Regions from separate parts of the Nitratidesulfovibrio sp. HK-II genome, predicted to be linked through region 2. Evidence: predicted binding sites of a transcription regulator. Region 2 holds the regulator's gene; each other region holds the start of a gene.
What was found. The regulator sigma-54, encoded in region 2, starts transcription at its own class of promoters, with help from an activator protein. The targets are predictions, from matches to a motif close to CTGGCACGGNNNNTGCTT.

Region 1 (7,728 bases), 1.5 Mb from region 2:
CTTGTGGCTGCCCGGCATGCCGCGTGTGCGGACCCCGCGAATGCGTACGGCGCGGTATTCCGCGCCGTATGTCGTAACCTTGCGGGGATGGCCCCGCCTTCCCGTTGAGCGGGCTGCTTTGGGACCATCCCTGATCCGTCCTTGATCTGTCCATGATACGCGGCGGTCGCGCGGTTCAGCCCCGGGGTTTGAGCATCACCAGGAAATCGGGTTGAACCTTGCTGTCCAGCGGCAGTGTGGCGTGTGCGGTGTCCCGCTCCACCGTGTCCACTTCTGCCTCGTCAACGGGGTTCTTGTTTCGGTTCAGGACCACAAGGCTGCTGCCGACCGTGACCCCGTGCATGGACCCCAGGCCCACCAGCAATTCCCAGTGCTGCTTGCGGCGCGTCAGACGGTAGATGGGGGCAATGCCCTGCGCGGCGAGACTGCCGAGCCTGCGTCCGGAAATCCTGAAGCTGAGGTAGAAGCAGGCCGCGAGCGGGGGGACGATACCGAACAGGATGTAAAAGGGCGGGAAGCCCAGTTGCCGCTGACAGAAGGTGGGAGCCACGGAATTGGCGGCGGCCTGGTCGCTGAACACGCGCAGATCGTGCACCGGTTCCTTGTCGGCGACGGCATCGCCCCGCCGGAACACCTGCAGCATGTAAATACCGGTGGGAGTGTCCTGCTCCACGCTGGCCAGGGCCCGCCAGTCGCGCCCGGCAACCTCGACGAACGTTAGCGTCAGCCCCACGGCGTCTGTCCGGTAGTCCAGAAGTCTGCCTGCATCCTCCGGGCCTGTCTCCAGCGCGAATCCCGTCCCCACATCCACGGGCTTGTTCAACTGGGCGGTCAGGTATTCTGCTTCGCCCCGCACCACCTGCAACGGTATCCTGCCAAGAAAGCCTCCGGCCACGGTATCCATGAGGGCCAGCACCAGAAGCAGCAGCAGGGCTCTGCTCACCCAGGTCAGACCCTTCCAGGCGAGTTCGTCCCGCCGGGGCAGGCGTGGGGCATCCGGCAGTCGGGCCATGTCAGGCTTCCGTGGGCACGGTGGTGGGGCTTGCGGCGGTCAGGCGACGGATGGCCAAGCGCGAGGCAAAGACCGTAAGGGCGGCCAGGGGAATGAAGGTGCGCAGGAAGATGCCCGACAGGTCATCGGGATTCCGGCTGCCAAGATAAATGGCCAGTGCCAGTTCCGCCAGCAGCAGCACGTCCTGCGTCACCACCACCAGTGCCTGCTTCAGGTTGTACGAAGATCTGCTCATGCGCCGCTCCTTGTGCGTACCAGATTGGTTAAAGGGCCCGCCCCCGAGAGGATGCGGTCAAGGGGGGCGGGGGCGGGCCGCGGCAGGGGCTACTTCTTCATCAGGTTCTGCTTGGTGATGTTCATCACCTTCAGGGCAACCTTCTTGTCCTTTTCGGCGTCGTACGCGATGCGCAGGATGTCGCCGGGCACCGGGTCGATGCCGATCTTGGCCCTGGTCAGGTCCACCGTGGTGTTGACCCCGGTGGGATGGCCGAACTTGTAGTCCTTGTCGAAGTTGATGTCGTATTCCTCGATGGTGAGGGTCTTTGCCTGGGGGTTGACGTCCAGGCACTTGCCCTGAATGACTTCCGCGGCAAGGACCGGGGCCGCCGCAAGCAGGCCGGAAAGCAGCGCTGTGGCGCTGAAAATGGCGAACTTCCTCATTTCTCCACTCCGTATTGCGTGTGCATCGGTGCCCGGTGGGGCTATTCGGTGGCCAGGCCAGCGTTCTTCATCCGCAGTTCGTGGGCGGCACCGGTGAACATGATCTTGCATATCCACAGGCAGATGAGGCCGATGGCGCCAAGGATGACCACGGCGGCTGCATCGTTCATCTTGTACTGCTTGAGGATGATGGAAACCATGCAGGCGAGGACCGCGAGGCCGAAGGCAACGCGGATGCCGTAGCCTTTGGCGTACTTGGTGGCCACGGTGCCGATCTGCGCGCCGATGGCGGCGCCAGTAAGCATTACGAACACGGCCACGATTTCGATGCGGCCCTTGAGAGTGTAAGTGAAGGCGCCGTAAAGGCCGGAGACCATGACTTCGAACAGGTCGGTACCCACGGCGATGTGAGTGGGGCAACCGATCAGGTAGACAAGGGCAGGCATGCGCAGCAGGCCACCGCCGATACCCAGGAAGCCGGCCAGGACGCCCGTGGCCAGGCTGACGATGATGGGCAGCCACATGGAGCAGGTGATGCCGGCTTCGCGGAAGTGCATCATGGGCGGAATGTTGATGCGGTGCATGGTCTTGTACCAGGTGATTCCTTCCGCGCCGTGTTCACCCAGTTCGCCGCGCTTGCGCTTGCTTACGGCCTTTGCGTAGTCGGCAAAGACCATGAAGGCGATGAGCGCAAGCACCACCACGTATACCCAGCGCACCACGCTGCCCACAAGGCCGATGCGTTCGAGATGCATGACGATCTGCGCGCCGATCTCAATGCCGACCATGGTCCCTGCAAGCATGACGATGCCGAGTTTGTAGTCCACGTTGCCGAACTTCGAGTGCCGGATGGTGGAGATCATGGACTTGCCGGCGATGTGCGCGATGTCCGTACCGATGGCAAAGGCCATCGGAAAGCCCAGGATGTTGAGGCCGGGGGTCACCATCCACGCGCCGCCCATGCCGAAGAACCCGCCGATGACGCCCACCGAGAAGCCGATGAGCACAAGACCGGGCCACAGGATGTTCACGCCCGAAATGGGCATGTGCATGTACAACCATTCCATGTTTAGTTCACTCCTGGTGGTTTGCTCCGGTTAGTGCTCGATGATCTTGCGCTTGGTCAGGTCGATGCCGGTGGACATCATGATGCGGTCCATGATGACGCCGAGGATGCACCCCAGCAGGGCGGTGAGCACCACGGCCCATACGGCGAAGACCAGAATGTCGGTGTTGTAGAGGTTCGCGAAATATCGGTTCACGGGTGAGGTGAGCACCCGCGTGTCCGCCACCACGACAAGTTCCGCCGCCTTGCCACCCGCCGCCCAGAGCGACGACGGCACGAGCATGGGCACCAGAGCTGCAAGGCCGCCCAGCTTGGCCAGTTTCCTGTACATGTACTCCTCCGAAGGTATGGGGTTGTCCCGTTTCCGTCCGGCGTAATGCCGATACGTTGTTTCCGGGGTTGCGCTGTGGCTGCGAGCCCGTTGTTTCGCAATAAAAGCAAACCTCGGGCCATTCGAAGGTTGGCAGGGCGGTTGGCGAGAAAGGCGTTACTTTTCGTGTTTGCAGGGGGTTGCAATAGGCGGGTTGACGCTGCTTCTGGCAAGCGATATCGCAAGGTGGGCTGGCGTGGAGTTCCATGCTTCCGAATTTCAAGAAGGAGTTTTGGCAATGCCGGATATGGGACGGAGCGTCTTCGAAAAACTGTCGAATACCTTCAACTGGTTCAGGGACATGACCCTCAAGGGCAAACTCATGCTGGCCCTGTTGCCCCCCGTGGTTCTGACCCTGGCGGTTACCGGCTATCTTACCCACCTGCTTTCCAACACATTCATCCAGACTGGGCTGGAGCGCATCGCGGCCGTCCAGACCCAGGCCATGGCCCGGCAGGTGGAGGACTTTCTGGGGCATTGCAGGCAGGACCTGCTCATCGCCGAACAGCAGGCGGGTGAAGACAGGCTGCTGCGGGGCTTTCTGGAGCGTCGTCTGGCCATTTCCGGTACTAGATATTGCGAGCTTGCCAAGATCTCGCAAAAGGAAGGCGGCCATACCTTCTTCGTCATCAACGATGGCGAGATACTGACCCTGCCGGAGAACAGGCTGGACAAAATCCACCCCAATCCGTTCCTGTTCATCGAAAAGCTGCCCCCGCTGGAGTCCGGTGAAGTCTGGATATCGCCGGTCATGGAGGTGGAATATCCCTTCCCCTCCGAAACCAATCCCAATCGCAAGGTGTCTTCACAGGTCATCCGCATGGCCACGCCGTACGTCACGCCCGGGGGCGAACGGGGGCATTTGCTGCTGGCCCTGGACGTGCGCCAGATCCGCGACGTTCTTTCGCTGTACAGTTCGGCCCAGTCGCCGTTGCGGGGCGTGCAGTACAACGACGAGATACTGTACAGCTTCATGTTCGACACGGACGGCTGGGAACTGTTCCAGTCCGAGGACATCGATAAGCAGGATCCACCGTTGGCCACGTATCTCGCCCGCGCGGGGTTCGAGGGGACGCTGGGCAATCCGTACATTTCCTGTGCGTTTCGGCCAAGTTCGCTGCACAAGCCGTTCTGGCGGATGGTGCGCGCGATAAATGAGGGCCGGTCCGGCCTGGCAACCCTGACCAGCGCCGACTTCACGGCGGATACGCCCCAGACGGGCCTTCCGCGTGATTGCATCCAGGCCTATGCACCCGTGCGCTTCACCACCCGCCCGGAACAGGCCCCGGTGGTGTATGCGGGCATCGCCACCATGGATCGCAGCCAACTCACGCTGACCGCAGGGTACCGCCATATCGACATCATGCTGCTCATAACCCTGTGCACCATCGCCCTGATAGCCGCACTGGTCTATCTGGTGAGCCGGGTCATCGCGAAGCCCATCCTCAAGATGACGCATGCGGTGAGCACCGCATGGGCCTCGCAGGAAATGACCCCGGTGGACATTCCGCATTCCGGATACGAGACGGGCATGCTCCGGGATGCGGTGAACAAGATGATCGAGCGCATGCGCCATCAGTCCGAGCTTATCCGTTCAAAGGACGAGGCGTTGCGGGCGGTGAACATGCGGCGCAGGGCCGTCATCGACGATCAGTTGCAGGCGCAGATTACCGGGGCGTTGCAAGGGGGCCTGCCGGAATTCTGCGGTCTTGGGCCGAAGATCGAGCAGTTGAAGAGCGATGTGCTGAAGGCCGCGCGCGTGGACGTGGACGTGCTCATCGTGGGCGAGACCGGCACCGGCAAGCAGCTTACGGCAGAGGCCATCCACCGGCACAGCCGACGCTCCGGCGGGCCGTTCATCTGCGTGGACTGTGGCGCGCTGGACGAGAACCTGCTGCTCGACACGCTGTTCGGTCACGTGAAGTGGGCCTTCACCGAGGCCAAGAGCGAGCGCAAGGGGGCCTTTCTCAACGCCAATCAGGGCACCCTTTTTCTGGACGAAATCCAGACGGCGTCACCCAAGGTGCAGCAGGCGCTGTTGCGCGCGGTGGCCATGCGCAAGATCAAGCCGCTGGGCAGCGATTCGGAAATCGACGTGGACGTGCGCATCATTGCCGCCACCAACGTGAGCCTGGAACAGCTCATAGAGCGCAAGGCCTTTCGCGAGGACCTCTATTTCCGGCTTAAGGTCATTACCCTGTCCACGCCGCCCCTGCGCGAACACAAGGAAAGTATTCCGCTGCTGGCCGTGCGTTGCCTGGTGAACGCGGAAAAAAAGGCGGGCAAGCAAGGGTTGGGCTTCAGCAACGGCGCCATCGACAAGCTCATGGGGCACGACTGGCCGGGCAACGTGCGAGAGTTCATCAACCGCATCACCAATGCGGCGGTGATGGCGGAGAGCAACGTCATCCAAGCCGAGGACATCGTGCTCGAGGGCGATGCGGGGCGTCTGGCTCTGGTGAAAAGGGATGGAGACGTGGAGAAGGACGATACTGCGGGGGGGCTGTCACACGTCCTGCCGCACGATTTGCCGCGTGAGCTTCCGGACGGTGGGCACCTCGAACAGACCGACGGAGGGGCGGGACAGGCACCGTCCGGGGTGGCTGAACCCGGCCGGTCCGATCTGGACGGCGCTGCGGGTTTTCATGGCGGTGTGGGCGGGCCGGGCCGACACACGCTGAACAAGCGCCAGCAACTGGCCTACAGCCGTGTCCTGGCGCAGGGATCCATTACCCGGCAGGAGTACCAGAACTGCATTGGCGGGGGGCTGCCGGTGCGGACGGCCAACCATGACCTGCATGACATGGTGAAGCGGCGGGTGCTGGACAAGGTGGGACAGGGACCCTCCACGCGCTACGTTCTGGCGCACGGCGCGGGAAGCAAGGCCGCCGACGCCGACTGATACGTCCTAGGCCCCGGGCATGCCTCTTTGTCGCGCGGTGCGTGGCGCGGCTTGCCACGCCTTTCTCGATTTCCCACATTTCGGAACAGAGCGGGGCGCGGTTTTCACCGCGCCCCTTCTGTTCCGGGTCGTTTCCCCGCTTCCCGGTCAGCTCTCAAGGCAGCCGCGTGCCCGGCATTCGCCGTGCCGGACGCGCGGGGTATTCGTCTAGGCTTCGGGAGCGTCGGCCTCGGCAGGCTTTTCGGCGCTCTTGTCGGCCTTCTTGGACTTTCTGGGCGTGCCCTGCAGGCTCACCACGAACTTGCTGGGCGCGGGCTTGCGATGCTGGTTTTCCATCGACAGGCAGTGCGTGGGGCATGCATCGACGCACACCGAGCAGTACACGCAGGCAAAGGGATCGCAATCCCACTTGCCTTCCTTGGGGTCCACGGTGATGCACTGCGAAGGGCACTTGATCTGGCAGCTCTTGCAGAAGATGCAGTCGTGGATGTTGTTCACCAGTTTGCCGCGGAAACCCTCGTACGCCGGCCTCGTTTCGAACGGGTACAGCCGGGTGGAGTATTTCCCCATGATGTTCCGCAGCACGTTGCTGAGCATGTACATGGTCTTTGTCTCCTTGCTTACCGCTCGGTGCAGCTGATGCACGGGTCGATGGTCAGGGCCGCGATGGGCACGTCGGCAAGCTGCGCGCCGGGCAGCATGGCCAGAAGCGGCGGGATGTTGGCGAAGGTGGGGGTGCGGATGCGCACCCGCTCCATGTTCTTCGAGCCGTTGCCCTTGAGATAGTACAGCAACTCGCCGCGGGGCTGTTCGACACGGCAGACCACCTCGCCGGTGGGCTTGCCGGGAACCTTGACGGCCAGTTCGGTATCGGGCAGGCGCGAAATGGCCTGACGCACGAGATCCATGGATTGCAGCGTTTCCATGAACCGGACCTTGGAACGGGCCCAGCTGTCGCCCTCGGGCGAGGTGACGGGCTCGAAGTCCAGTTCGTCGAAGGCCGCGTAGCCAAGCTGGCGGGCGTCCTGGGCAACGCCGCTGCCGCGCAGGGTGGGGCCGACAGCGCCGAGCTGGAGGGCCTGTTCGGCCGTCAGCACGCCAACGCCCACGGTGCGCTTCTTCACGGTGTAGTCGTCGAGCATGGTCTTCATCAGCTGGCGCAGTTCCTTTTCCAGCTTGTCCAGCTCGTCGAGAATCCAGCGCTGCTGGGTCTTGTCCAGGTCGCGGCGCACGCCGCCCACCACGTTGACAGAGATGACCACGCGGTTGCCCGCCGTGGCTTCGTTGATGTCCATGACGCGTTCGCGGATCTTCCAGAACTGCATGAACAGGCTTTCGAAGCCGAAGCCGTCTGCGAACAGGCCGAGCCACAGCAGGTGGCTGTGGATACGGTGCAGTTCCGACCAGATCACCCGCAGGTACTTGGCGCGGGTGGGCACCTCGACGTTCATCATGGTTTCAAGGCCGTGGCAGTAGCACATGGCGTGGATGCACGAGCAGATGCCGCACACCCGTTCCACGATGTAGACCATCTGGTTGTAGTCACGGATGCTGGCGAGGGTTTCAAGGCCGCGATGCACGTATCCCAGGGCGGGAATGGCTTCGACGATGGTTTCATCCTCGACGACCAGTTTCAGGTGCAGGGGTTCCGGCAGAACCGGATGCTGCGGACCGAAAGGAATGATGGTGCGGGACATGAGACCTACCTCTTAATCCTT
Region 2 (7,728 bases):
ATGGTCATGGAAGGCAACCCCGTGCTGCACGAGGGCGACAACAGCATCAAGGGCGAGGTCATCACCTTCTACACCCGCGAGAACCGCAGCGAAGTGCGCGGTTCCGGCGCAAAGCGGGTGCAGGCGGTGTTCACCTCGTCGGGCGACGTGAATCCCCTCGGCGAGTCCAAGGACAACGGCAAGGATGACGGCAAGGACGCCGCCAAACCCTCGGGGGCGGCCCAGTGAGCTCGGTGCTGCGCGGGGAGGACCTGCACAAGCAGTTCGGCCAGCGCGAGGTGGTGCGCGGCGTGTCCCTTTCCGTGTCGCAGGGCGAGACCGTGGGGCTGCTTGGCCCCAACGGCGCGGGCAAGACCACCACGTTCTACATGCTCATCGGCATCATCAAGCCGACCGCGGGGCGCGTGGAGCTTGACGGCCGCGACATCGCCGACTGGCCCCTGCACGAGCGGGCCCGGGTGGGGTTGAGCTATCTGCCGCAGGAAAGTTCCATCTTTCGTCGGCTCACGGTGCGCCAGAATCTTCAGATCATCCTTGAGCACACCGGGCTTTCCAGGGCCAGGCAGCAGGAGCGGTCGGACATGCTGATGGCCGACTTCGGCATCAGCCATCTGGCGGATTCCGTGGCCATGCACCTGTCCGGCGGCGAGCGGCGGCGGCTGGAGATCGCGCGGTCCATGATCCGCGAGCCCAAGTTCATCCTGCTGGACGAACCGTTCGCGGGCATCGACCCGCTGGCGGTGGACGACATCCAGCAACTGATCACCGGCCTGCGCGACCGGGGCATCGGTGTGCTCATCTCCGACCACAACGTGCGGGAAACCCTGCATATCTGCGACAGGGCCTACCTGGTCCACCAGGGCGAAGTGATCCTGGAGGGCACCCCCGCGCACATCGTGGACAACCCGCGCGCGCGCGACGTGTATCTGGGCGAGGGATTCTCGCTCTAGCTCCATTTGCATTTTTGCCGCATTCACGGCGCCTTCCGCATCGCGGGGGGCGCCTTTTTCGTGCCTGCCGCCGGGGTGCGGGGCATCCCTCCGGGGGTATCCGGCGAAATGGCGACAGCGGTTGCATACTTTTTGCTTCTATGGCATGGTTTCCCTAACCTCTTGGGGAAGGGAACACATTTCCACAGTGGGCCGTTTCTTGCTTGACGTCGCACCCCGCGTTGCGTCGTCATCTTGCTCGCCCTCAACGTTTGGTGCATAGGGGTCGTCCACGCATGGCATTGGAACTCAGGCAACAGCTCAAGCTCACCCAGCAATTGGTGATGACGCCGCAACTGCAACAGGCCATCCGGCTGCTGCAGCTTTCGCGGCTTGAGCTTGTCGAGACGGTGCAGCAGGAGCTGCTGGAAAACCCGTTCCTGGAGGAAGCGCAGGACGAGGGGCCGCAGTCCGAAGCCCCCGACCAGCGGGACGCCGCCCCCGAAGCGGCGGCGGATGTCGCCTACGACCGCGATATTGCCCGCGAGGCCGACTGGGAGGATTACCTGGGCGATTTCGCCAGCACCAGCCGCCAGTCAACGGTGCGCGAATCGGAAATGCCCGAGGAGATGACCTCGTTCGAGGCGCGCTACGCCGCAAAGCCCTCGCTGGAAGGGCACCTGATGTGGCAGTTGCGCCTTTCCGCGCTCACCGAGCGCCAGAAGGACATCGGCGAGGTGATCATCGGCAACATCGCCTCGTCGGGCTACCTGCATGCGACCATCGACGAGATCGCCGAAATGGCGGGCGTGGCCCCCGGCGAGGTGGAGCCGGTGCTGCACGCCCTGCAGCGCTTCGACCCCGTGGGGGTGGCCGCGCGCACCGCGCAGGAATGCCTGCTGGTGCAGATAGAGATGCTGGGCTACACGCGCGACAAGGTGCTGGTGGAACTGGTGCGCGACCACCTGGAAGACCTTGAGAAGCGGCGCTACAAGCCGCTCTTGCGCAAGTTCCGCCTGACCATGGAGGACCTCAAGGAGTACCTGGACCTCATCCAGACCCTGGACCCCATGCCCGGCGCCAGCTACGGCGGCGGCGACCCGCAGTTCGTCAGCCCCGACGTGTTCGTCTACAAGTACGACGACGATTTCATCATCATGCTCAATGAGGACGGCCTGCCGCACCTGCAATTGAGCACCATGTACGAGCGCTCTGCCGCTGCGGCGGCCTCGGCGGGCGAGCGCGAATATTTCCAGGAAAAGATGCGCTCGGCCTCGTGGCTTATCAAGAGCCTGTACCAGCGCCAGCGTACGCTGTACAAGGTGGTGGAATCCATCGTGAAGTATCAGCGTGGCTTTTTCGAGGACGGGGTTTCGCGCCTGAAGCCGCTCATCCTGAAGGACATCGCCGACGACATCGGCATGCACGAATCCACGGTCAGCCGCATTACCACCAGCAAGTACGTGGCCACGCCGCACGGCATCATGGAGTTGAAGTTCTTCTTCAACAGTGCGCTGGAACTGGACGACGGCAGCCAGGTGGGCTCCGAGAGCGTGAAGGCGCTGATCAAGAAACTGATCGGCGAGGAAGATCCCAAGGAACCCCTGAGCGACGAGCGCATCGGCGAAATTCTGAAGGAACAGCTCAAAGTCAATATTGCCCGCAGGACCGTTGCGAAGTATCGTACTGCCATGGACATTCCCTCCTCTTCCAAGCGGAAGGAACTGTTCTGACGGTCAGAGCCCCGCGCCGGACCAGGCGCAGGGCGGCGCACCCGGCAGGCGCACCCCAGCGTGCGCGCCGCGCGACGCGCGTCGCATTCCCCTCTCACCACTGGAGGAGCGTATGAACATCTCTTTCACCTTCAAGAACTTCGAACCCTCCGACCACCTGAAGAAGTACGCCCGCCGTCGCCTTGAAAAGCTTGGCCGGTTTGTCGGCAAGTCCGCCCTTGAAATGCAGGTGAACCTTTCCGTCGACAAGTTCCGCCACAAGGCTGAAGTGCAGATGACCGGCGACGGGTTCACCCTGTCGGCCGTCGAGCAATCGGAAGACATGTACGCCACCCTCGACCTGGTGCTGGAAAAGCTGGAATCGCAGCTGCGCAAGCAGGTGGAGAAGCAGAAGGACCGCCGCCGCACGGTGCAGTCCGAAAAGCTGGGCAAGGGCATCGACGTGTTCACCTTCGGCACCGTGGGTGAAGGCGACGAACGCACCATCACCGGCACCGACCACTTCGCCCCCAAGCCCATGCACGTGGACGAGGCGGCCATGCAGCTGGACCAGGGCGACAACGAGTTCCTGGTCTTCCTGAACGCCGAAGTGGAGCGCGTGAACATCATCTACCGCCGCCGCAACGGCGACTTCGGCCTTATCGATCCCGTCGTCTAGGCGTCATACATGCGGCTTTCGGACTATCTTCACGATGAACTGATCCTGCCCGAGCTCTCCGCCGGCACCAAGAAGGAGGTGCTGGCGGAACTCGTGCAGGCCGTGGTGCGGCGGCATCCCGAAGTGGATGCCGCCGTTGCGCTGGGCGTGCTGCAGGACCGCGAGGGCCTGGGCACCACGGGCATCGGCGACGGGGTGGCCATTCCCCACGGCAAGCTGGCCACCATCAGCGACATCGTCGTCGCCGTGGGCCGCAGCGTGCCCGGGCTGGACTTCGACGCCCTGGACATGAAACCGTGTCATCTCTTTTTCCTGGTGCTGGCTCCCGAACAGGTGGCGGGCATGCACCTGCGCATCCTGGCCCATATCTCGCGCCTGCTGAAGGACCCGCAGTTCCGCCGCGCCATGCTCGACGCGCCGGACGGGGCGGCCTTCACGGCGCTGATGCGCACCACGTAACGCGGAACACCTTGCGCACATCATCGGCAGGCGCGCGGCGCGGCGCGTCTGCCGAAACGCCATCCGGCACCGGCCCGCCCGAGGAGTCCGCCATGCCCACCAAGGCTTCCCACCCACCCACGCCCGATGCTTCCACGGCGTCGGACGCACCCGCCCCCGGCACGGCGTCGGACGCGGGCAGCCCCGTGGCCGCCGCCGACTTTCCCGTCATCATCGTTACCGGGCTTTCCGGCGCGGGCAAGAGCACCGTGCTCAACGTGCTGGAAGACTTGCGCTATTTCACGGTGGATGGTCTGCCCGCCACCCTGGCCCCGCAGATGGTCACCATCCTGAACCGCGAGGCCCTGGCCCATTACCAGGGGCTGGTGCTGGGCATGGACCTGCGCGAGAGCAATTTCGTCCGCAACCTGGAAAAGTCGCTGGAACGGTTGCAGGGCATGGGCGTGCGCCCGGCGGTGGTCTTCATAGAGGCCAACCCCGCCGTGCTTAACCGGCGCTACGCCACCACCCGCCGCCCGCACCCGCTGGAAAGCGAGGGCATGGGGCTGGAACAGGCCCTGGAGCAGGAACGGCTGCGTCTTGCCCCGGTGCGCGAAACCGCCGACCTCGTGGTGGACACCTCCAGCTATTCCATCCACGACCTGCGCCGGGTCATCCAGAAGAAGTGGAGCACCATCCAGGGGCGCATCCGCTCGCTGCGCATCAACATCGTCACTTTCGGCTTCAAGTACGGCGTGCCCGCCGATGCGGACCTGGTGTTCGACCTGCGCTTTCTGCCCAACCCCTATTTCGTGCCGGACCTGCGGCCGCTGTCCGGCCTGGACGAGCCGGTGGCCAAATACGTGCTTGAAGCGGGCCACGGCGACGCGTTTCTCGCCAGGCTCATAGATTTTTTGCATTTCCTGCTGCCGCAGTACGAGGCGGAAGGGCGCTACCGCCTGACCATCGCCATCGGCTGCACCGGCGGGCGGCACCGTTCGGTCTCGGTGGCCGAGGCCCTGCTTCGCGCCTTGAAAAAATCTGATTATGCCGTATCCATAGAGCACCGCCACATGGAACTGGGCTGACGCCCGCTGCCCGCGCGGCCAACCGCCTTGCCCTGCCGCAGGGCGCACGGCTCAATCCGACAACCCCTCAGGCCCAGCCTGCACGCACCAGCATGTCCACCACCGCACAGTCCCCGGCCGCACAGCCCCAGACGGAACCGCGCATCGGCGTGATTCTGGTCACCCACGCCGACTACGGCGCGGCGCTGCTGCGCGCCGCGGAATTCATCCTTGGCCCCCTGCAGGACTGCGCGTCCATCAGCGTGGACGTCTCGCAAGAGGTGGACGAAACGGTGAAGCGCCTGAACGAGGCGGTGAAGCGCCTGGACACCGGGCGCGGGGTCATGATCCTTACCGACATGTTCGGCGGCACGCCCACCAACCTCAGCCTTGCACTGCTGGGCAAGGGCAACGTGGAAGTGCTGACCGGCGTCAACCTGCCCATGCTGCTGAAGGTGTTTGGCGGGCGCGACGGCGATCTCGCCACCCTCTCGCGCGACGCGCGCGACGCAGGGGCCAAGGGCATCGTCGCGGCGGGCGAACTGCTGCGCAGCCGGGTCAAGAACGGGTAGGGCCATGCTCTGGTTCCGCATCGACAACCGCCTGGTGCACGGCCAGATCATCGAGGCGTGGCTGCCTTACACCGGGGCACGGCGCCTGCTGGTGGCCAACGACGCCCTTGCCGCCGACGACCTGCAACAGCAGATCGTCTCGCTGGCCATTCCCGGCCGGGTGGAAGTGCACTTCGTGCGGGTGGACGCGCTGTCCACGTACTGTACCGGGCGCATCGACGAGGGGCACGACACGCTCGTGCTCTTCGCCACGTGCGCCGACGCCCGCCGCGCCTTCGACGCCGGAGTGGGCATGAACACCCTGAACATCGGCAACCTGCACTATACCCCCGGCAAGAAGCAGCTGTGCGCGCATGTTTCCGTGTCCGACGACGACGAAGCCTGCCTGCGCTTTTTCAGCCGCCATTCCGTGGCGCTGGATTTTCGCTGCGTGCCCAACGAACCGGTGCAGATAAAGGGGTGGTCATGACGGATATGCTGCCCGTGCTCACCCTGGCGCTGCCCATCGCTTTTTTTTTGCCGTTTTTTCGCTGCTGCGCTTTTCGCTGAACCTGGGGTTTCTGGAACGCCCGCTCGCCATCGGCTTCTTGTGGGCAGTCATGACCGGCGAGTGGGGGCTTTCCATGCACCTCGCCATATTCCTTGAGCTGCTTTGGCTCGATCTGTTCCCGGCGGGCACCTACATCCCGCCCAACTCCATCATCACGCTGCTGCTCACCCTGGCCGTGGCCGGGCATTTCGGCCTGGAATCGGCCGGGCAACTGGCCATTCCCGTGCTGCTTGCCCTGCCCGCCGCACTTACCGGCGCGCACGTGGAATACCTGCACCGCCGCTGGCGCAACCAGCAGTACACGGACCTTCTGCACTGGGGCAGGGTGGCCGAGCACCCCGGCAAGGGCGATTCGCCCCTGTGGCGCATCATGGTGCGGTCGCTGGGTGAACTGTTCATGCTGAATCTGGGCCTGTTCTGCGTGTGGCTGCTTGTGCTTGTGGGAACTATCGAGCTTATGTCCAACTATATCGGGCATCTTCCCGCAGTTCCCGGCATTGCCTGGGGGCACGTGTGGTTCGTGGGGGCCATGGGCGGCATGCTGGCGCTGCGCCTGCGCCGCGCCTATGCGGCCTTTGCGCTGGCCTTGCTGGCCGCTTCGGCCGCATCCTTCATCTGATTCGCATTCGTCACCGGAAATTGACGTTGCCGAGGCCTGGGGTACTTGGCAGCCCCCAAGGTTTGTGCTATTTGGCACAAACAATTTCGCAGCAGCATGCGAGCTACTCGCAGCAAAAACCCCAATGCCACATGCAACGGAGGAAACCGACATGGCAGCTCTTGTTCTTGGTCACATGAACCCCGATACCGACTCCATCATCGCCGCCATCGGCGTTGCCGATCTGATGACCAAGCGCGGCATCGAAGCCAAGGCCGTCGCGCAGGGTGCCTGCACCCCCGAAACCGATTTCGTGCTCGGCAAGTTCGGCCTGAAGGCCCCCGAAGTGGTGACCTCCGTGGCTGGCCAGAAGGTCATCCTGGTCGACACCACCGAACGCGCGCAGCTGCCCGCCGACCTGTCCGACGCCGAAATCCTGGGCGTCGTCGACCACCACAAGCTGGGCGACGTGACCACCCCCAACCCGCTGGAAATGTGGGTGTGGCCCGTGGGCTGTACCGGCACCGTGATCAAGGCGATGTACGACTTCTACGGCATCGAAGTGCCCAAGGGCATCGCGGGCGGCCTGCTGTGCGCCATCCTGTCCGACACCGTCATGTTCAAGTCCGTCACCTGCACCCCCGCCGACAAGAAGGCCGTTGAAGCCCTTGCCAAGATCGCGGGCGTGGCCGACGTGATGGCCCTGGGCATGGAAATGTTCAAGGTGAAGTCCGCCGTTGACGGCGCGTCCATGAAGGACCTGGTCTTCCGCGACTACAAGGACTTCGACATGGGCGGCAAGAAGGTCGGCATCGGCCAGCTGGAAGTGGTGGACCTGTCCATCCTCGAGCCCGTGAAGGCCGGCCTGTACGAAGAAATCACCAAGGTGAAGGGCGAAGGCCGTCACTCGGTGTTCCTGCTGCTGACCGACATCATGAAGGAAGGTTCCGAAATGCTGATCGTTTCGGACGACGCCTCCGTGGTTGAAAAGGCGTTCGGCGTGAAGGCCGAAGGCAAGTCGGTGTGGCTCGACGGTGTGATGAGCCGCAAGAAGCAGGTGGTGCCCAACTTCGAAAAGGCCTTCAAGGGCTAGTCGAAGCGGCAACCCGACCGACGCAGACTGACGCATTCTGGGCCCGGCGGCATATGTCGCCGGGCCTTTTGCGTTTGCGGGGCGGTACGG
Region 3 (7,728 bases), 1.6 Mb from region 2:
GCCCCTTTCCCGACGGTGAACCCCGCTTTGAGGAAAACCGCACCGTGCCGCCCACCCGCGCCTACCTGAAGCTGTGGGAACTGTTCACCATCCTGGGAAAGCGGCCCGGCCCCGGCGAACTGTGCCTGGACCTGGGCAGCTGCCCCGGCGGCTGGACCTGGGTGCTGGCGGAACTGGGCGCGCGGGTGTTCAGCGTGGACAAGGCGGACATCGCCCCGCACATCGCCCGCCACCCCAACGTGAACTTCTGCACCGGCAGCGCCTTCGGGCTGGACCCGCGCCACGCCGGGGCCGTGGACTGGCTGTTCTCGGACGTGATCTGCTACCCCGACAGGCTGCTGGCCACCGTGGGCCGCTGGCTGGAACTGGGCCAGTGCCGCAACTTCGTGTGCACCCTGAAGTTCCAGGCGGAAACGGACCACGCCACGGCCCGCGCCTTCGCGGCGGTGCCAGGGTCGCGCCTGTTGCACCTTGCCCACAACAAGCACGAACTGACCTGGGTGCTGCTGCGCGACTGACCCCGCGCATGCGGCGCGCCCGCATGCCCGCCGGCTGTCCCAACCCTGCCCCCATGACATTTCGCCATCCGCACCACCGGGGCGGATGGCGCGCCGCGTATCCGTATCCCCCCGCCGCCCTCCCGCACTGCTCCCCCCGCCACCTCCACTCCGGGCCAGACGCCGCCCCCGAAAAATGAGTCCGGGGCGGAACCGTCTGCTGCGAAGGTTCCGCCCCGGACCGCGAGGGGGGATGGGCGTATGCTGCTGTCGTGGAACACGTGCGGCGGCTTTCCGCCGTGCCGGGGTTACCCGGCGAAATTCATGTGCCTGCCCCTTGAGGCTGTTCCCTCTGCCCCCTGCCTTTATTGCGCGGCGCGCCGCTCCAGCACCTGCTCGAACGCGGTCTCGATGCGCTCCAGCAATTCCTCCACCGGGCAGGGCTTGAGCAGGTAGTCGCTGGCCCCGGCGCGCATGGCGTCCAGGGCGATGTCGGTATAGGCGTGCCCGCTCAGGATGATCACCGCCGGGTCTTCGCCGCCGGACTTGCGGATTTCGCGCAGCACGTCGCGGCCGTCCATGTCGCCAAGCTGGATGTCCAGGATCACCACGTCCACGGCCTGGCGGGCCAGCCAATCCAGCGCCGCGCGGCCGCTGCCCACGCCGTCCATGGTCACGCCGCGCTTGCGCATGCGGCGCAGCAGCGCGTCGCGAAAGCCGTCCTCGTCGTCCACCAGCAGGATGCGGCAACGCTTCAGCAGTTCAGGGCAATCCATGCTCGTCTCCTCGTCCGTCAGCCATCGTGGCCGCCACGGTGGCCGGTCTGGCCAGGTCGCCGCGTCCGTCACGCACCCAGCGTTGCCACGGGCGGCTCCGCCAACTCGGGCAGGGTCACCACGTCGCCGGGCCGCACGTCCAGTTCATGCGGCACGCGGGCCACGCAGTCGCGCGCGGTGCATTCCACCACCCGCGCCTCGCCCACCGGGGCGCCGTCCGGCCTGCGGATGCGGCAGCGCATGCCCGGGCTTGCCCCGTGCTGCACCCCCAGCCCGAAGGTCACGTCCTTGCCGCCGCCGTCGGGCGCTGGCAGCAGCTTGTAGATTTCCGCGCTGCGTTCGGCCAGCAGCGCCCGGCTCCAGGCCCGGCCCAGCATGAAGTTGCCGAACCCGGCCAGCAGGGCGAACGGCAGCACCAGTACGGCCAGGCCGAAGGGATCTATGCCGAACCAACGGGTAAGCCGTTCCGGCGCGTTGGCCTTCATGGTGGCTTCGTCGGGCCAGACCTGCACCACGAAGATCAGTGTGGGGTTCTGTTTTTCGCCAAACTTGTCGCGCACGCGAATGACGTATTCGCCCGAGGCCGGGTTGGCCCCCACCTTGATGGCCCCGCGCCACATCTTGCCGCCCAGCCAGTAGCCGGAATAGATCTCATAGGGCACAAGGCGCACCTGCCTGTCATCGGTGCCGCCTTCGATCACCATGTCCTCTATGGTTTCGGTCTGTGGCGGCAGCGGCCCGCTTACCGGGTATTCGCCGCCGGGCAGGGCGCTGGTGCTGTTGAAGCCCTGCTGCATCCTGCCCGCCAGCCCGTCCACCAGGCTGAAGGCGCAGACCAGCAGCAGCAGCAACGCCACCTTTCCGGAACGCCGGTGCAGGCGCGCCAGATGCACCGATCTGGTCACGCCTGCCCCCGGGCGCGCAGCCAGCGCTTGCAGCACCAGCCAAGCACCAGCGAGGGCGCGAGCACCGCGAAGAACGTCTTGAAGAACACCGGGGTGAATTCGTCCGGCGCGAACGAGGCGCGGTACATGCCCGCGCACACCGCCGCGATGGCCAGCAGGTTCATGGTCAGCACCAGCAGCTTGTGGGCCACGGTGGTTGCGTAATCCATCTGGTCTTCCACGGTGTCGCTCCTTGTCTTGATGTCCGCCGGGCTTCTTCCGCCCGTTCCGGCCCGCCATCATCACTCCCCGTGCGGGGGGGATGGCGGGGCGGAAGGGGGGGAAGCGGCGGGGCTGTCGCCAGCCCCGCCGCCGTCTGGCTACTTCTTGAAGATGTCGGTCTTGGTGATGTTCATGAAGCGCAGGGACACGCCCTCGACCTTGTAGTACACGCGCACTTCGTCGCCGGCGTCCCAGGTGGAATCGGGCAGGGCGAAGTATTCGTCAGGCATCGAGATGGTGCACAGCATCTTCTGGCGACCGGAGTAGATGGTCACGGTCTTCTTGTCGCGGTCCACCATGGGGAACTTCTTCGCGGTTTCCGTGGCCTTGTCGTACACCAGCGGATGGTTGCGGTCGATGTTCTCCTGCAGGTCCACCATCTTGAAGGCAATGTCTTCAAACGCCTGGGTCTTGGTGTTGAAGATGCGGATGATGTTGGCCTTGGTGTCCAGCTTCATGCGCTGGCCAGCCCTGGGCTCCGGCCCCATTTCGGCGGGGTCGGTGGGCAGCTTGTAGGTGTGCGGGGGCAGAATGGAGTAGTCCGGGTTCAGCGGCTCCATGGCCTTGTCCTGGATCAGGGTGACGGTTTTCGCGTTCTTGTCGTATGCGATCACCCGGCCCTGGTCCACCTTGCCGTATTCGCCGCAGCCCACGAGGCCGAGGGGCAGCGCCACCACGAGCAGCATCAGCAGAAAGCGTCTCATATGTTTTCTCCTTCTCTCGTGCGATACGGCTAGGCGGCCTTCTTGCGGGCCAGTTCAACCTTCACACCCTGCACCATGCGCACGAAGATGTAGAGCGACATGCAGGTCACGAGACCCAGCACCAGCACGGTGGCGCCAGCGTCGAGCACGCTCTTGAACTGCGGCAGCCAGGGCTGCACGAGCTTCATGAGGATGGAGATGGCGCAGCCGACCACGGCGAGGCCGAAGGCGATGCGGATGCCGTAGCCCTTGATGTACTTGGTCGCCACCGCGCCCACCTGCGCGCCGACGGAAGCGCCCACCAGCATGATCATGGCGGCGACGAGTTCGGTGCGGCCCTTGTAGGTGTAGGTGGCGGCGCCGTAGAGGCCGGAGATCATGACTTCGAAAAGGTCGGTGCCGACGGCCACGTGGGTCGGGCAGCCGATGAGGTAGATGAGGGCGGGCATGCGGATGAGACCGCCGCCGATGCCCAGGATGCCGGCCAGCCAGCCGGTGGCGAAGCTGACGATGATGGGCAGCCAGGCGGAGCAGTAGATGCCGGCTTCCTTCAGGTGCACCATGGGGGGAATCTTGATCTTGTGCAGGGTCTTGTGCCACTCGACGCCGGTGGTGCCGGCGGCCAGCGTTTCACCCTTTGCGGCGGCCTGGCGTTCCTTTTCACGGCGCTTGGCCACGTCGTGGAAGACCATCCACGCGATCATGGTCAGCAGGGCGATGTAGATCCAGCGCACGACCTTTTCGACGTTGCCCACGCGCTCAAGCCACATGACCATCTGTGCGCCCACTTCAAAGCCCACGACGGTGCCCACCAGCATGATCATCCCCAGCTTGTAGTCCACGTTGCCGAACTTGCCGTGGCGCATGGTGGAGATGAGCGACTTGCCCGCCATGTGGGCGATGTCCGTCCCGATGGCGAAGGCCATGGGAAAGCCGAGAATGTTCAGGCCGGGGGTGACCATCCACGCGCCGCCCATGCCGAAGAAGCCGCCGATGATGCCGACGCCCACGCCGAGAATGATCAGGCCGGGCCAGAAGATCTTAACGCCCGCGATGGGCATGAGGATATAGAGCCATTCCATCGTTGTTCTCCTTTGGTACGGGCGCGGCCTAGTGCTCGGCCAGTTCGCGGGACTTCAGGTCGATGCCGATCCAGTTCATCACGATGTCGGCGATGACGCCGAAGATCACGCCCACCAGCGGGATAAGAATGATGGTGAGGGTGGTGAACTGCACGTGGCTTTCGTTGTACAGGTTGGCCCACCAGGCCATGATGCCGTCCAGCTTGCGGGTGTCGGCCACGATGACCACGGGTGCGCCACCGCCGCCAGCGGCCAGCGCCAGGCCGGGAATGGCCAGCACGAACGTCAGCAGCGACATGAACAGCGTCTTGATCCTTCTCATGTGCATCCTCCAGGTTGCGGGCAGCCCCTGCCGCCCTTTTCGGCTTCCGCCTCCGGCCCGTCCTCGCCTTTCGCGATCCCGTCCGGCGGTGGAGCCCGCCTTTCCGTCCACCCGCACCCCCCCTTGGAGTGCGGTTTTGGTCCTGTCCGTTGCGCGGTAGCCGCCGCGCGAAAAGGACATAGCAACCCGCGTGCCATTATTTTCAATTGTCTTATTTTAATTAACTAAATGACATTCGCGCAAGTCGCGCTTGCATGATTGCGCAAAGCATTGTACCTAATTTCTCAAGCGATGCCGCAACGGGGCGCCTCCGCTTTCAGCCGCACCCGCCGTTGGCGACGACAGGTTGCGAAAGGCAGAGGAAGCGCCCATAAGCAATACCGTACCCCCTCGCACCAACGAGGCGCGGCGTGCGTCGGCGCACCCGCCACCGCAATTTCCGCACGGCCCGGCCCCCGGCGAGGCGGGCGGAAGCAGCCACGCGATTGCGGTGCGCCCGCCCGGCGGCCCGCCTTTCACCCCGGACACCCGTCCGCCACCACCCACACAGGGAGATGGCATGCGCTACTACAGGCCACCGCTGTTCGGCACCCTCTTTCGGCTGGAAGGCAACTTCGCGGAATGGAGCATCGCCAAGCGATTGCTCTTCGCCGCGCTGCCCGCGTTCATGCTGCTGCTGGTCATCAGCGGGGTCATCGCTCACCGCATTTCCCAGAACTTCCTGCACGACGCGCTGGGGCGCAGTTCGCTGCTGGCCACGCTGGCGCAGGCCCACGAGATGGAGCAGGTGCTGCAGCAGGCCCGACGCGAGTTGCTGTACCTCGCCCGCACCGACATTTCCGCCGCGTCCCTGGCCCACCACCTGCGCACCCGCGCCGAGACCATGGGCACCCTGTACCGCGAGATCGCCTACCAGGGGTCCACGCCGGACAACCGCATGGTGCTGCTGAACACCGGCCGCGATGTGTGGATGGTGCCGCTGGAACAGGCCCTGGCCACCCGTTTCGGCCCGCTGACCCGCCAGAACGCGCAAGAGCCGAAATCCGGCTTCGTGCGCATTTCCGCGCCCACGGAAGTGGTCTACCCTTCCGTGCCCACGGCGGGCACGGTGCAAGGGCTGTCCATGCACGTGCTGCGGCTGACCACCCCGGTACTGGACGCCGCGGGCAACCAGACCGGGCTGCTCACCCTTTCGGTGGACATGCTGGCCCTGCGCAACGTGCTCTCGGTGTATGCGTCGCGCAGGTCGCCGCTGTACATCTTTCCGGAAGAGACGGAAAAGCACCGCAGCTTCTTCTTCGACGCGCACGGGTGGATCCTGTTCCAGTCGGAATCGCCGGAACATCCCAACCTGGAACTTTCCACCGACACGGTGCGCTCGGGCATGCGCGGCGACTTCGGCCGCCCCGGCTTCGAGGCGGCCTTCCGCCCCAATCCGGAGCAGGAACGCTACTGGGGCATGGTCACCGAGGTGCAGTCCGGCAATTCCGGCCAGAGCCGCCTGGGCACCATGCTGGAAGACCCCTCGCCCATGAACCGGGCCTTCTACATCAGCTACGCGCCAGTCACCTTCAGCGAAGGGCCGGGCGCCAGCACCGTGGTGGTGGGGGGCATCGCCTATACGGACACCAGCTTCCTGGCCATGGCCGCGTCGTACAAGCTGTATGGCGCGCTGTTCGTGTTCGGGCTGTGCGCCAGCGCCGTTTCGGCGTTCATCCTGGGCATGCTGGGGCGCGGCATCGCGGGGCCCCTGCACCACATCGCCGAGGAAGCCAGCGGCAAGCTGGAGGCGGGCGACATGACCCCCATCGAACTCGGGCGGGTGCACCCCGAGGCCGAGGCCCTGCGCCAGACCACCAATGACCTGCTCGCGGCGTTGCGCGTGCGCAACGAAGACCTGCGCCAGCGCGAGGAGCACTTCCAGACCGCCCGGCGACGGCAACGGGTCTGCCTGGATACGGAAATCGCGCAACAGCAGCCGCAGAGCCAGCTTTCGCCGCAGGACACCATGCCCGGCATCGTGGGCACCAGCGAGGCCGTGCGGGGCTTGCGCGGCCTGATACGCAAGGCATCCGGCGTGGAAGCGGACGTGCTGATCATCGGCGAGACGGGCACCGGCAAGGAACTGGCGGCAGAGGCCATCCACATGACCAGCGACCGCGCGGGCGGGCCGTTCATCTCCATCAATTGCGGGGCGCTGGATGAAAACCTGCTGCTGGACGCCCTGTTCGGGCACGTGAAGGGGGCCTTTTCCGAGGCGCGGGGCGAACGCAAGGGCGCGTTCGTGGCGGCCGACGGCGGCACGCTGCACCTCGACGAGATAGGCAACGCCTCGCCCAAGGTGCAGCAGGCGCTGCTGCGCGCCCTTTCCGTGCGGCGCATCCGGCCCCTGGGCAGCGATGACGAAATCCCCTTCGACGCGCGCATCATCGCGGCCACCAACGTGGACCTGAAGGACTGCGCGCGTCAGGGCACCTTCCGGGAAGACCTGTACTACCGGCTGGCGGTGATCACCATCAACACCCCCCCCTTGCGTGATCGGCGCGAGGACATCCCCGCCCTGGCCGACTACTTCCTGAAGCAGGCCGCGCAAACCCTGAAGCGTCCGGCCATGGGCCTTTCGCGCGGGGCGCTGGAAAAGCTGCTGGCCTACGACTGGCCCGGCAACGTGCGCGAGGTGAAGAACTGCATCACCCGCGCCGTGGCCTTCGCCGAAGGCGACACCCTGTACGCCGAGGATCTGCGCTTTGGCGCGGAACTGGATCCCACCTTGTCCCACGGCGCGTTGCTGCCGCCTTCCCCGGCCATGCAGCCCGGCATGGGCCAGCCCACCGCACCCGCCGGGGGGCAGGGCTACGGGCCGTCGGCCCCGCCTCCTCCTGCCCCGGTTGACGGCGCATCGCATGGCGCGCCCGGCGGCACCGTGTACGACCCTGTGACAGGGCGCATCGTGTCCGCCGCCTCCGGCGCGGGCGGCCCGGACTGGGCTGATGTTTCCGGCGCGCCGGGCGCCAACGGCCGCAATGCCCGGCCGGGCGCGGAGGCCATGCCGCCCCTGTCCGCGCTGAACCCGCGCCAGCGCGCCGCATGGGAATTCATCAGCCGCAACGGCGGCATCACCCGCACCCAGTACCAGGACATCGTGGGCAACGAGATACCCATCCGCACGGCGCAGTACGAC
Region 4 (7,728 bases), 1.4 Mb from region 2:
ACGCCTTCGCGGGTGGTCCAGTCGCGCACGGGGTCGGCCTGGGCCTGCCCCGTGCCGGGCTGGCCCATCCCGGCCCCCATCCCATCCCTGTTCAGCGCAACGGCGTGCGGCAGGCCCAGGTGCCGCGCGAGCGCCACGGCCAGACGCAGGTCGTGCAGCCCGAACGGCGAGGGTTCGGCCACCAGCAGCATGAAGTCGGCGTCGTGCACGGCGTTGATGGCGGCGCAGGCGACACCGGGCGGGCAGTCTCGGATGTCGATGGCGCATGGTTGCGGTGTTGCCCGGCCCGTCGCGCAGGGCGCGGCCGGGAGCGGCGCATCCTTTACCGCCTTGATCAGCGGCGTGGCCATGGCCTCGCCGATGCGCAACACCCCGTCCCGAAAGCGCAGGGTGGGCATGCTCCCGCCAGGTTGCGCGCCAGCGGGGCTTTCCGCGTTCTTGCCATCGCCCATGGCCGGGCGGATGCGGGCGATGCCGCCGCGCACTTCACCCACCAGGCGTGTTGCATAGGTCATGGCGCCCGTGGGGCAGACCAGGGCGCACAGCCCGCAGCCGTGGCACAGGTCCGGGAAGTCCAGCACCGCATCGCCCATGAACGCCAGCGCCTTGAAACGGCAGGCATCCACGCAGCGGCGGCATGCTGCGCCAAGGCACAGGGTGTCGTTCACCTTGGGCACGGGCAGGGTGCAGTTTTCCCGCGTTTTCCATTCCACGGGCAGGAAAAGATGCGCGTTGGGCTCCTCCACGTCGCAGTCGGCAAGCGACACGCAGTGCCCGCGCGCGGCAAGCAGGGCGGCAAGGTTCACGGCCACGGTGGTTTTGCCCGTGCCCCCCTTGCCGCTGGCAATGGCCAGTTTCATGCGGCCTCCATCGCCGTTTCGCAGACATGCAGGCCGCCGGGGACGGCGTTTCCCGGGCGGCCTGTTCGATTCCGGGCCGTTACTGGACGTCGCCGGTGGCGGGTGGAATGGCGGGGCCGCGTCCGCGCCCGCGCCCGAATCCGGCGCCGCGCCCCTGGCCCCGCCCCAGGCCGCGTCCCTGACCGGGCCCCTTGCCGAAGCCCCTGCCGGAGCCCGGCCCAGCGCCCGGTCGCAGGGCGTCAATGACGTCCCGCGCCGTGTCCAGCACGTTGCCGAGGTTGGCGGCCAGTTCGTCCAGGGCGGAAGCTTCGGCGTTGGCGGCATCAACCGTTGGCGGGCCTTCCTGTCCGTGCCGCGCCCTCGCCGCGCCGCAGCGGCCCATGCCGCGTCCGGTGCCGGGGCCGCGCCCCATGGGGCCTGTTCCGTTCATGCCAGGCATATGCGCCTCCTGGTTGCAGGTGAAACAGTGGCCATGCGAGCCACGCCAGCCGGTGAGCACGAACCGTTCCAGCCAGTTCCAGCCAATGATGCCGGGCGATTAGACAGTCGCGGAAAAGAGTGGAGAAAAAACGGGCGCGAAATGCGCCCGCGTGATACGTGAGTGCTTGCATACATGGCGATGCCGGATTGCGCGGTATCGTCCACCTTGAGGCTGCTCACCGACGCTGCTCACCCCGACGCCGTCTGGCGGGAGAAGGAAGGGACCATGGCCCTGCCGCGTGACATATCCTGCGAAACCATCATGGAAAGCGTGGCCGACGGTGTGTTCACCGTGGACCTCGACTGGCGCATCACCTCGTTCAACCGGGCTGCGGCCGAGATCACCGGGGTGCCCGCGCACGAGGCCCTGGGCAGGCGCTGCCGCGACGTGTTCCATTCCAGCATTTGCGACGGGGCCTGCGTGCTGCGGGCGTGCATCGAGCAGGACATGCCGCTGGGCAACCGGTCGGTGTTCATCCTGCGCCCTGACGGCCGCAAGGTGCCCGTGAGCATCAGCGGCGCGCCCCTGCGCGACCGGCGCGGCAGGCTGATGGGGGGGGTGGAGACCTTTCGCGACCTGTCCGCCCTGCATCTGATGCGCAAGCAACTGGACGGGCAGCACACGGTGGAGGACATCGTCACCCGCAGCGCGGCCATGATCCGCCTGCTGGGCATCCTGCCGCAGGTGGCGGCCAGCGACGCGCCTGTGCTGGTGCTGGGCGAATCGGGCACCGGCAAGGAACTGTTCGCGCGGGCCATCCACAACCTGAGCCCACGGCGGGGCAGGCCCTTCGTGGGGGTGAACTGCGGGGCCCTGCCGGAGCACCTGCTGGAATCGGAACTGTTCGGCTACAAGGCCGGGGCGTTTACCGACGCGCGGCGCGACAAGCCGGGCCGCTTCGCCCTGGCGGACGACGGCACCATCTTTCTCGACGAAATCGGCGACATGCCGTTGCCATTGCAGGTGAAACTGCTGCGGGTGCTGCAGGAGAAGGTGTACGAGCCGCTGGGCGGGGTACGGCCCCAGGCCGCGCCCGCGCGGGTCATCGCCGCCACCAACCGCGACCTGGAACGCCTGGCGGGCGAGGGGGGCTTCCGCAGCGACCTGTACTACCGGCTCAACGTGGTCATGCTGCGCCTGCCCCCCCTGCGCGAGCGGCCAGAGGACATTCCCCTGCTGCTCGATCACTTCGTGGCGCAACGCAACCTGCTGCACGGCAAGGAGATCGAGGGCGTGTCCGAGGACGTGCTGCACCTGCTGCTGCGCTACCCCTTTCCCGGCAACGTGCGCGAGATGGAGAACATCGTCGAGTACGCGTTCATCCTGTGCCAGCGCGGGTTCATCCAGCTGGAACATCTGCCGGAATACCTGTTGGGCGCGCAGACGTTGCGGCCCTCCGGCCAGGCGGGCCAAACCGGGGAATCCGGCTCCGCCGGAGCGCAACCCAAGACGCCGTGGTGGGGCGCACAGCCCGCGCCAGCCCAGGCCGTGTCCGGCAGTCCGCGCACCATGGCCGCCGCCAAGCTGGACGCAGCGCGCGAGGCCCTGCGGCGGCATGGCGGACGGGTGATGGCCGCCTGCCGCGAACTGGATATCTCCAAGGACACCTTGCGTCGCATCCTGAAGGGCAGCGGGGCGGATTGAGGCAGCAGCCCGCCAGAAGAGCAGGAACAGGATGCCTTGCAGATTGTTGATAGATGATTCCGGGGGGTTGCGGGTGGATGCGGTCTGCCGCGCCGCCACCGCCGGGCCAAAGACGGGCGCGAAATGCGCCCGTTTTTCATTGCAGGCGTGTTTTGCGTCCATATTGTGGGGTTTACCGGGTGCGTCGAGGGAGAGCTTTCATACAACACACTGTGATTGCATCATGTTTCCGAATGGCATCATGCATGCTTGATGGGGGCACGGCCGCCGCGCCGTGGGGACACCATGAATGCCCATGTCTGCCTTGCCTGCTACGAGGATCGCCTTGCCACGCTGCTGGAGACGGCCGCCGAACTGCGTTGCGTGCGCATGACCGGCGGCGTTCCGATGGAACGGACCGTCCTCTCCGTGCCGGATGGCGGTCCCACGCCGCTCATCGACGTTCTGTCGCGCCATGGGGTTTCCCTGTTGGTGTGCGGGGGCATTCGCCCATGTTGGCGGAGCGCCGTTGAGATGGCCGGGATCGCCGTCCTGCCGTGGCTTTCGGGCAGCGAGGCGGACGTGCTGTCCGCCCTTGCCAGGGGCAGGCCGGACGCACTTGCCATGCCCGGATGCCGCCCGCACCGGGCAAGAGGCGTCGGTGCACGGCGCGGCGGCCCATGCAACACAACGGACACCGCCTGCATTCGGCGGCGGCGTCGCAACACAGGAGACTGATTTCATGCAGGTTCTCATCACCGTGCAGGATGCCGTGCCGGGCGCCCCGCCCAGCTCGGCAGGGGGCGACGCGCTTCTCGATGCCCGTCTGGACCCGCGCTTCGGGCGCGCGCAGGGCTATCTGTTGTGCGATACGGCCACGGGGGCGGTGCGCAGGCTGGATGCGGCCTCCAACATGTCGCTGGCCCAGGGCGCGGGCATCCAGGCCGCGCAGGCCGCCGCCGACGCCGGGGCCGAAGCCGTGATCACCGGCCACGTGGGACCCAAGGCCTTCAGCGCGCTGCGCCGGGGCGGCATCGCCATCTATCTTTCAACGCACGCCACCGCGCGTCAGGCCCTGAAGGCCCTGACGGACGGCAATCTGGCCCCGGCGGCGGAGCCGGACCGGGAAGGGCACTGGTAGCCATGGGGACGGACACGCACGAACAGGAGCCCCGCTGCGGTTGCGGCGGGGCCGGTTGCGGCGGCGAACAGCACGTGGAGGTCACCGGGGGCTGCACCGGAGCGGGCTGCGGCGGGCATGGTGATCATGCCGGGCATGATGTCGCCGGGCCGGGCGACGGTACGGAGACGCCCGTGTGCATGGCCGGGCGAGTGGGCGCGAAGCTGGTGGTGTTGAGCGGCAAGGGCGGCGTGGGCAAAAGCACCGTGGCCGTGAACCTGGCCGTGGGGCTTGCCCGCACCGGGCGCAAGGTGGGCCTGCTGGACGTGGACGTGCACGGGCCCAGCGTGCCGCGCATGCTGGGTCTTGGCAGGGCCCGGCCCGTGGCGGGAGAAGGCTGGATGGCGCCGGTGAGCGGTGGACCGAACCTGCGGGTGATGTCGCTGGGGTTCTTTCTGCCCGACCCGGAAGTGCCGGTCATCTGGCGCGGCCCGGTGAAGATGGGCATGGTGCGCCAGTTCCTGGTGGATGTGCGCTGGGGCGACCTGGACGTGCTGGTGGTGGACTGCCCTCCCGGCACCGGGGACGAACCGCTTTCGGTGCTGCAACTGCTGGGGCCGGACGCACACGCGGTCATCGTCACCACTCCCCAGGGCGTGGCGGTGGACGACGTGCGGCGGTCCGTGGGGTTTTGCCGCCAGTTGGGCAACCCCATTCTGGGCATCGTCGAGAACATGGGCGGCTACGTGTGCCCCAAATGCGGCGAACTGACCCCGCTGTTCCCCGCCGGGGGCGGCCAACAACTGGCCGAAGAGACCGGCGTGCCGTTTCTGGGCAGCATTCCCCTGCACCCCGATCTTACCAGCGCCGGGGATGCCGGGCGCAGCCTGCTGGAGACGGACTTGCCCGCCGGGCAGGAACCGGCACACCCGGTGCTGCGGGCCTTTTTGCCGGTGGTGCAGGCCGCCGGGGCGGTATGCCCGTCTGGCGATTCGGCAACGCCAGACCGTTCCGCATCGGAAATCCCCGCCAAGGACAACGGCGGCCCAGCGCCGCAAGGAGCATCAGACATGAAGATCGCCATACCGCTGGCGGCGGGCAGGCTGTGCCAGCATTTCGGCCATTGCGAGCAGTTTGCCGTGCTGACCGTGGACCCCGGCAACGGCACCGTGATGGGGCAGGAACTGCTGACGCCGCCGCCGCACGAGCCGGGCGTGCTGCCCGCATGGATCGCGGACACGGGAACCCGGCTGGTCATCGCCGGGGGTATGGGAGCACGGGCGCGCCAACTGCTGGAGGAGCGGGGCGTGCAGGTGCTGGTGGGCGCTTCCGCCGCGGAACCGGCAGACCTCGTGGCGGCATGGTTCGGCAACAGGTTGGAGCTTGGGGCGAATACCTGCGACCATTGATGCCAAACCGCCGGGCGTGCGGGCGTTCCCCCCGCCGGGGCCGCGCGGCGCGGCAATGAAAAACGGGCGCGGGGAAATCCCCGCGCCCGTTACTAGTGCGCTGTGTTGCGGCGTGCGCCTAGCGGCGGTCGCCGCCACGGCCACGGTCGCCGCCACGGCCACCGCGATCGCCGCCACGGCGGTCGCCGCCCCGGTCACCACGGCCACCGCGATCACCCCGATCACGCGGCGGGCCGGAGGGGCGGGCGGTGTCTTCGGGGTTCCATTCGATGCCCTGTTCTTCCAGCAGCACGGCCTTGCGGCTGGCGCGGATGCGGTCGCCATTGATCTCGATGACCTTCACGGTCATGTCTTCGCCAAGGCGCGCCACGTCGCCCGCCTGTTCCACGCGGTTGGTGTCCAGTTGCGAGATGTGCACCAGGGCTTCGAGGTTGGGCAGGATTTCGACGATGGCGCCGATTTCCAGCACCTTGCGCACCTTGCCCACGTAGTTCTTGCCCAGGTCCGCGCGCTGGTCGTAGTACTGCACCATTTCGCGGGCCATTTCCATGGCCTCGAAGGTGGGCGCGAAGATGGAGACCTTGCCGCTGTCCTCGATGTCGATGGACGCGCCGGTGGCGGCGGTGATGGCCTTGATGTTCTTGCCGCCGGGGCCGATGATGACGCGGATGACGTCGGGGTTGACGAACACCTCGGCATGCTGCGGCGCGTACTTGGAAAGTTCGGTACGCGGGGCTTCCAGCACCTTGGCCATTTCGGCCAGGATGTGCAGGCGCGCTTCGCGGGCCTGGGCCATGGCGCGGGCCATGACGTCGGTGGGCAGGCCGGTGATCTTGATGTCCATCTGGACGGCGGTGATGCCTTCGGCGGTGCCCGCGATCTTGAAGTCCATGTCGCCGAGGGCGTCTTCATCGCCAAGGATGTCGGTGAGCACCAGGTACTCGCCCTCTTCCTTGATCAGGCCCATGGCCACGCCGGCCACCGGGGCGGTGACGGGCACGCCCGCGTCCATCAGCGAAAGGCTGCCGCCGCACACGGCGGCCATGGACGAGGAACCGTTGGATTCCATGGTTTCCGCCACCACGCGCAGGGTGAAGGGGAAGGAATCGTCAACGGGCAGCACCGGCTTCAGAGCCTTTTCGGCAAGCGCGCCGTGGCCGATTTCGCGGCGGGACACGCGCGACATCTTCACTTCGCCTACCGAGTAGGCGGGGAAGTTGTAGTGCAGCATGAACTTCTTGGTCACGTCGCCCACCAGCGAATCCATGCGCTGGCTGTCGGTGGAGCTGCCAAGGGTGGCAACCACCAGCGACTTGGTTTCGCCGCGCGCGAACAGGGCGGAACCGTGGGCGCGGGGCAGCAGGCCCGCTTCGATCAGGATGGGGCGCACGGTCTTGGTGTCGCGGCCGTCGATGCGGGTGCCTTCCTTCAGGATGCGGCGGCGCACCAGCACCTTTTCCAGCCCGCTCAGCATGTCGCCCACTTCGCGGCCAAGGTTGGGGTTTTCGGCCAGGGCCGGGTCGGCCAGCAGGGCTTCGAGAACCTTTTCCTTGACGGCCTTGCGGGCGTCCTTGCGGGCCATCTTTTCGGGGATGCGCAGGGCGACTTCCAGTTCGGCGGTGGCCAGTTCCTCGACGCGGGCCTTGAGGGCGGTGTTTTCCACCGGGGGCGTCACGGTCATCTTGGCCTTGCCCACCAGTTCCACCAGCTTGAGCTGGGCGTCGATGAGGGGCTGGATTTCCTTGTGGGCCCATTCCAGGGCGGCCACGATGACGTCCTCGGGCACGAACTGGGCCTCGCCTTCCACCATCACCACGGAATCGCGCGAGGCGGCGATGACGATGGCGAGGTCGCTGGCTTCCATTTCCTTCAGGGTGGGATTCAGCACGAATTCGCCGTTCACGCGGCCAATGCGCGCACCCGCCACCGGACCCTCGAAGGGAATGGGCGAGATGGACAGCGCGGCCGAGGCGCCGGTAAGGGCCAGCACATCGCTGTCGTTTTCCTGGTCGGCGGAAATGACGTTGGCGAGAATCTGCACTTCATCGCGGAAGCCCTTGGTGAACAGGGGGCGCACCGGGCGGTCGATGAGGCGCGAAACCAGGGTCTCGCGTTCGCTGGGGCGGCCGATTTCGCGGCGGAAGAAGCTGCCGGGGATGCGGCCGGCGGCGTACATCTTTTCGGAGTAGTCCACGGTCAGCGGGAAAAAGCCCATGTCGCGTTCCATGGGCTGGG

Region 1: a site for sigma-54 is predicted at 3,174-3,191, ahead of RVX_RS14575 (DVU0150 family protein). Genes of this name have one in related genera too.
Region 3: a site for sigma-54 is predicted at 4,727-4,744, ahead of RVX_RS01490 (DVU0150 family protein). Genes of this name have one in related genera too.
Region 4: a site for sigma-54 is predicted at 1,354-1,371, ahead of RVX_RS02165 (DUF5320 domain-containing protein). Genes of this name have one in related genera too.

The regions. Positions count from the first base shown of each region.
Region 1 covers NZ_AP036014.1:3,447,044-3,454,771, reverse strand. The annotation lists gene RVX_RS14595 (hypothetical protein) at 176-1,012, opposite strand; gene RVX_RS14590 (hypothetical protein) at 1,014-1,247, opposite strand; gene RVX_RS14585 (hypothetical protein) at 1,337-1,672, opposite strand; gene RVX_RS14580 (sulfite exporter TauE/SafE family protein) at 1,714-2,739, opposite strand; gene RVX_RS14575 (DVU0150 family protein) at 2,770-3,069, opposite strand; gene RVX_RS14570 (sigma 54-interacting transcriptional regulator) at 3,347-6,010, shown strand; gene RVX_RS14565 (4Fe-4S dicluster domain-containing protein) at 6,218-6,613, opposite strand; gene RVX_RS14560 (nickel-dependent hydrogenase large subunit) at 6,631-7,707, opposite strand; gene RVX_RS14555 (NADH-quinone oxidoreductase subunit C) at 7,720-7,728, opposite strand, start outside.
Region 2 covers NZ_AP036014.1:1,949,883-1,957,610, forward strand. The annotation lists gene RVX_RS07860 (LptA/OstA family protein) at 1-228, shown strand, start outside; gene lptB (LPS export ABC transporter ATP-binding protein) at 225-950, shown strand; gene rpoN (RNA polymerase factor sigma-54) at 1,226-2,662, shown strand; gene hpf (ribosome hibernation-promoting factor, HPF/YfiA family) at 2,775-3,320, shown strand; gene RVX_RS07880 (PTS sugar transporter subunit IIA) at 3,330-3,779, shown strand; gene rapZ (RNase adapter RapZ) at 3,872-4,846, shown strand; gene RVX_RS07890 (PTS sugar transporter subunit IIA) at 4,939-5,397, shown strand; gene RVX_RS07895 (PTS sugar transporter subunit IIB) at 5,402-5,866, shown strand; gene RVX_RS07900 (hypothetical protein) at 6,021-6,566, shown strand; gene RVX_RS07905 (manganese-dependent inorganic pyrophosphatase) at 6,718-7,638, shown strand.
Region 3 covers NZ_AP036014.1:397,666-405,393, reverse strand. The annotation lists gene RVX_RS01520 (SAM-dependent methyltransferase) at 1-518, shown strand, start outside; gene RVX_RS01515 (response regulator) at 863-1,273, opposite strand; gene RVX_RS01510 (hypothetical protein) at 1,342-2,178, opposite strand; gene RVX_RS01505 (hypothetical protein) at 2,175-2,387, opposite strand; gene RVX_RS01500 (DUF4881 domain-containing protein) at 2,538-3,143, opposite strand; gene RVX_RS01495 (sulfite exporter TauE/SafE family protein) at 3,173-4,225, opposite strand; gene RVX_RS01490 (DVU0150 family protein) at 4,254-4,547, opposite strand; gene RVX_RS01485 (sigma 54-interacting transcriptional regulator) at 5,107-7,728, shown strand, end outside.
Region 4 covers NZ_AP036014.1:587,147-594,874, forward strand. The annotation lists gene RVX_RS02160 (P-loop NTPase) at 1-860, opposite strand, end outside; gene RVX_RS02165 (DUF5320 domain-containing protein) at 940-1,299, opposite strand; gene RVX_RS02170 (sigma-54 interaction domain-containing protein) at 1,567-2,985, shown strand; gene RVX_RS02175 (NifB/NifX family molybdenum-iron cluster-binding protein) at 3,707-4,105, shown strand; gene RVX_RS02180 (iron-sulfur cluster carrier protein MrpORP) at 4,108-5,493, shown strand; gene pnp (polyribonucleotide nucleotidyltransferase) at 5,612-7,728, opposite strand, start outside.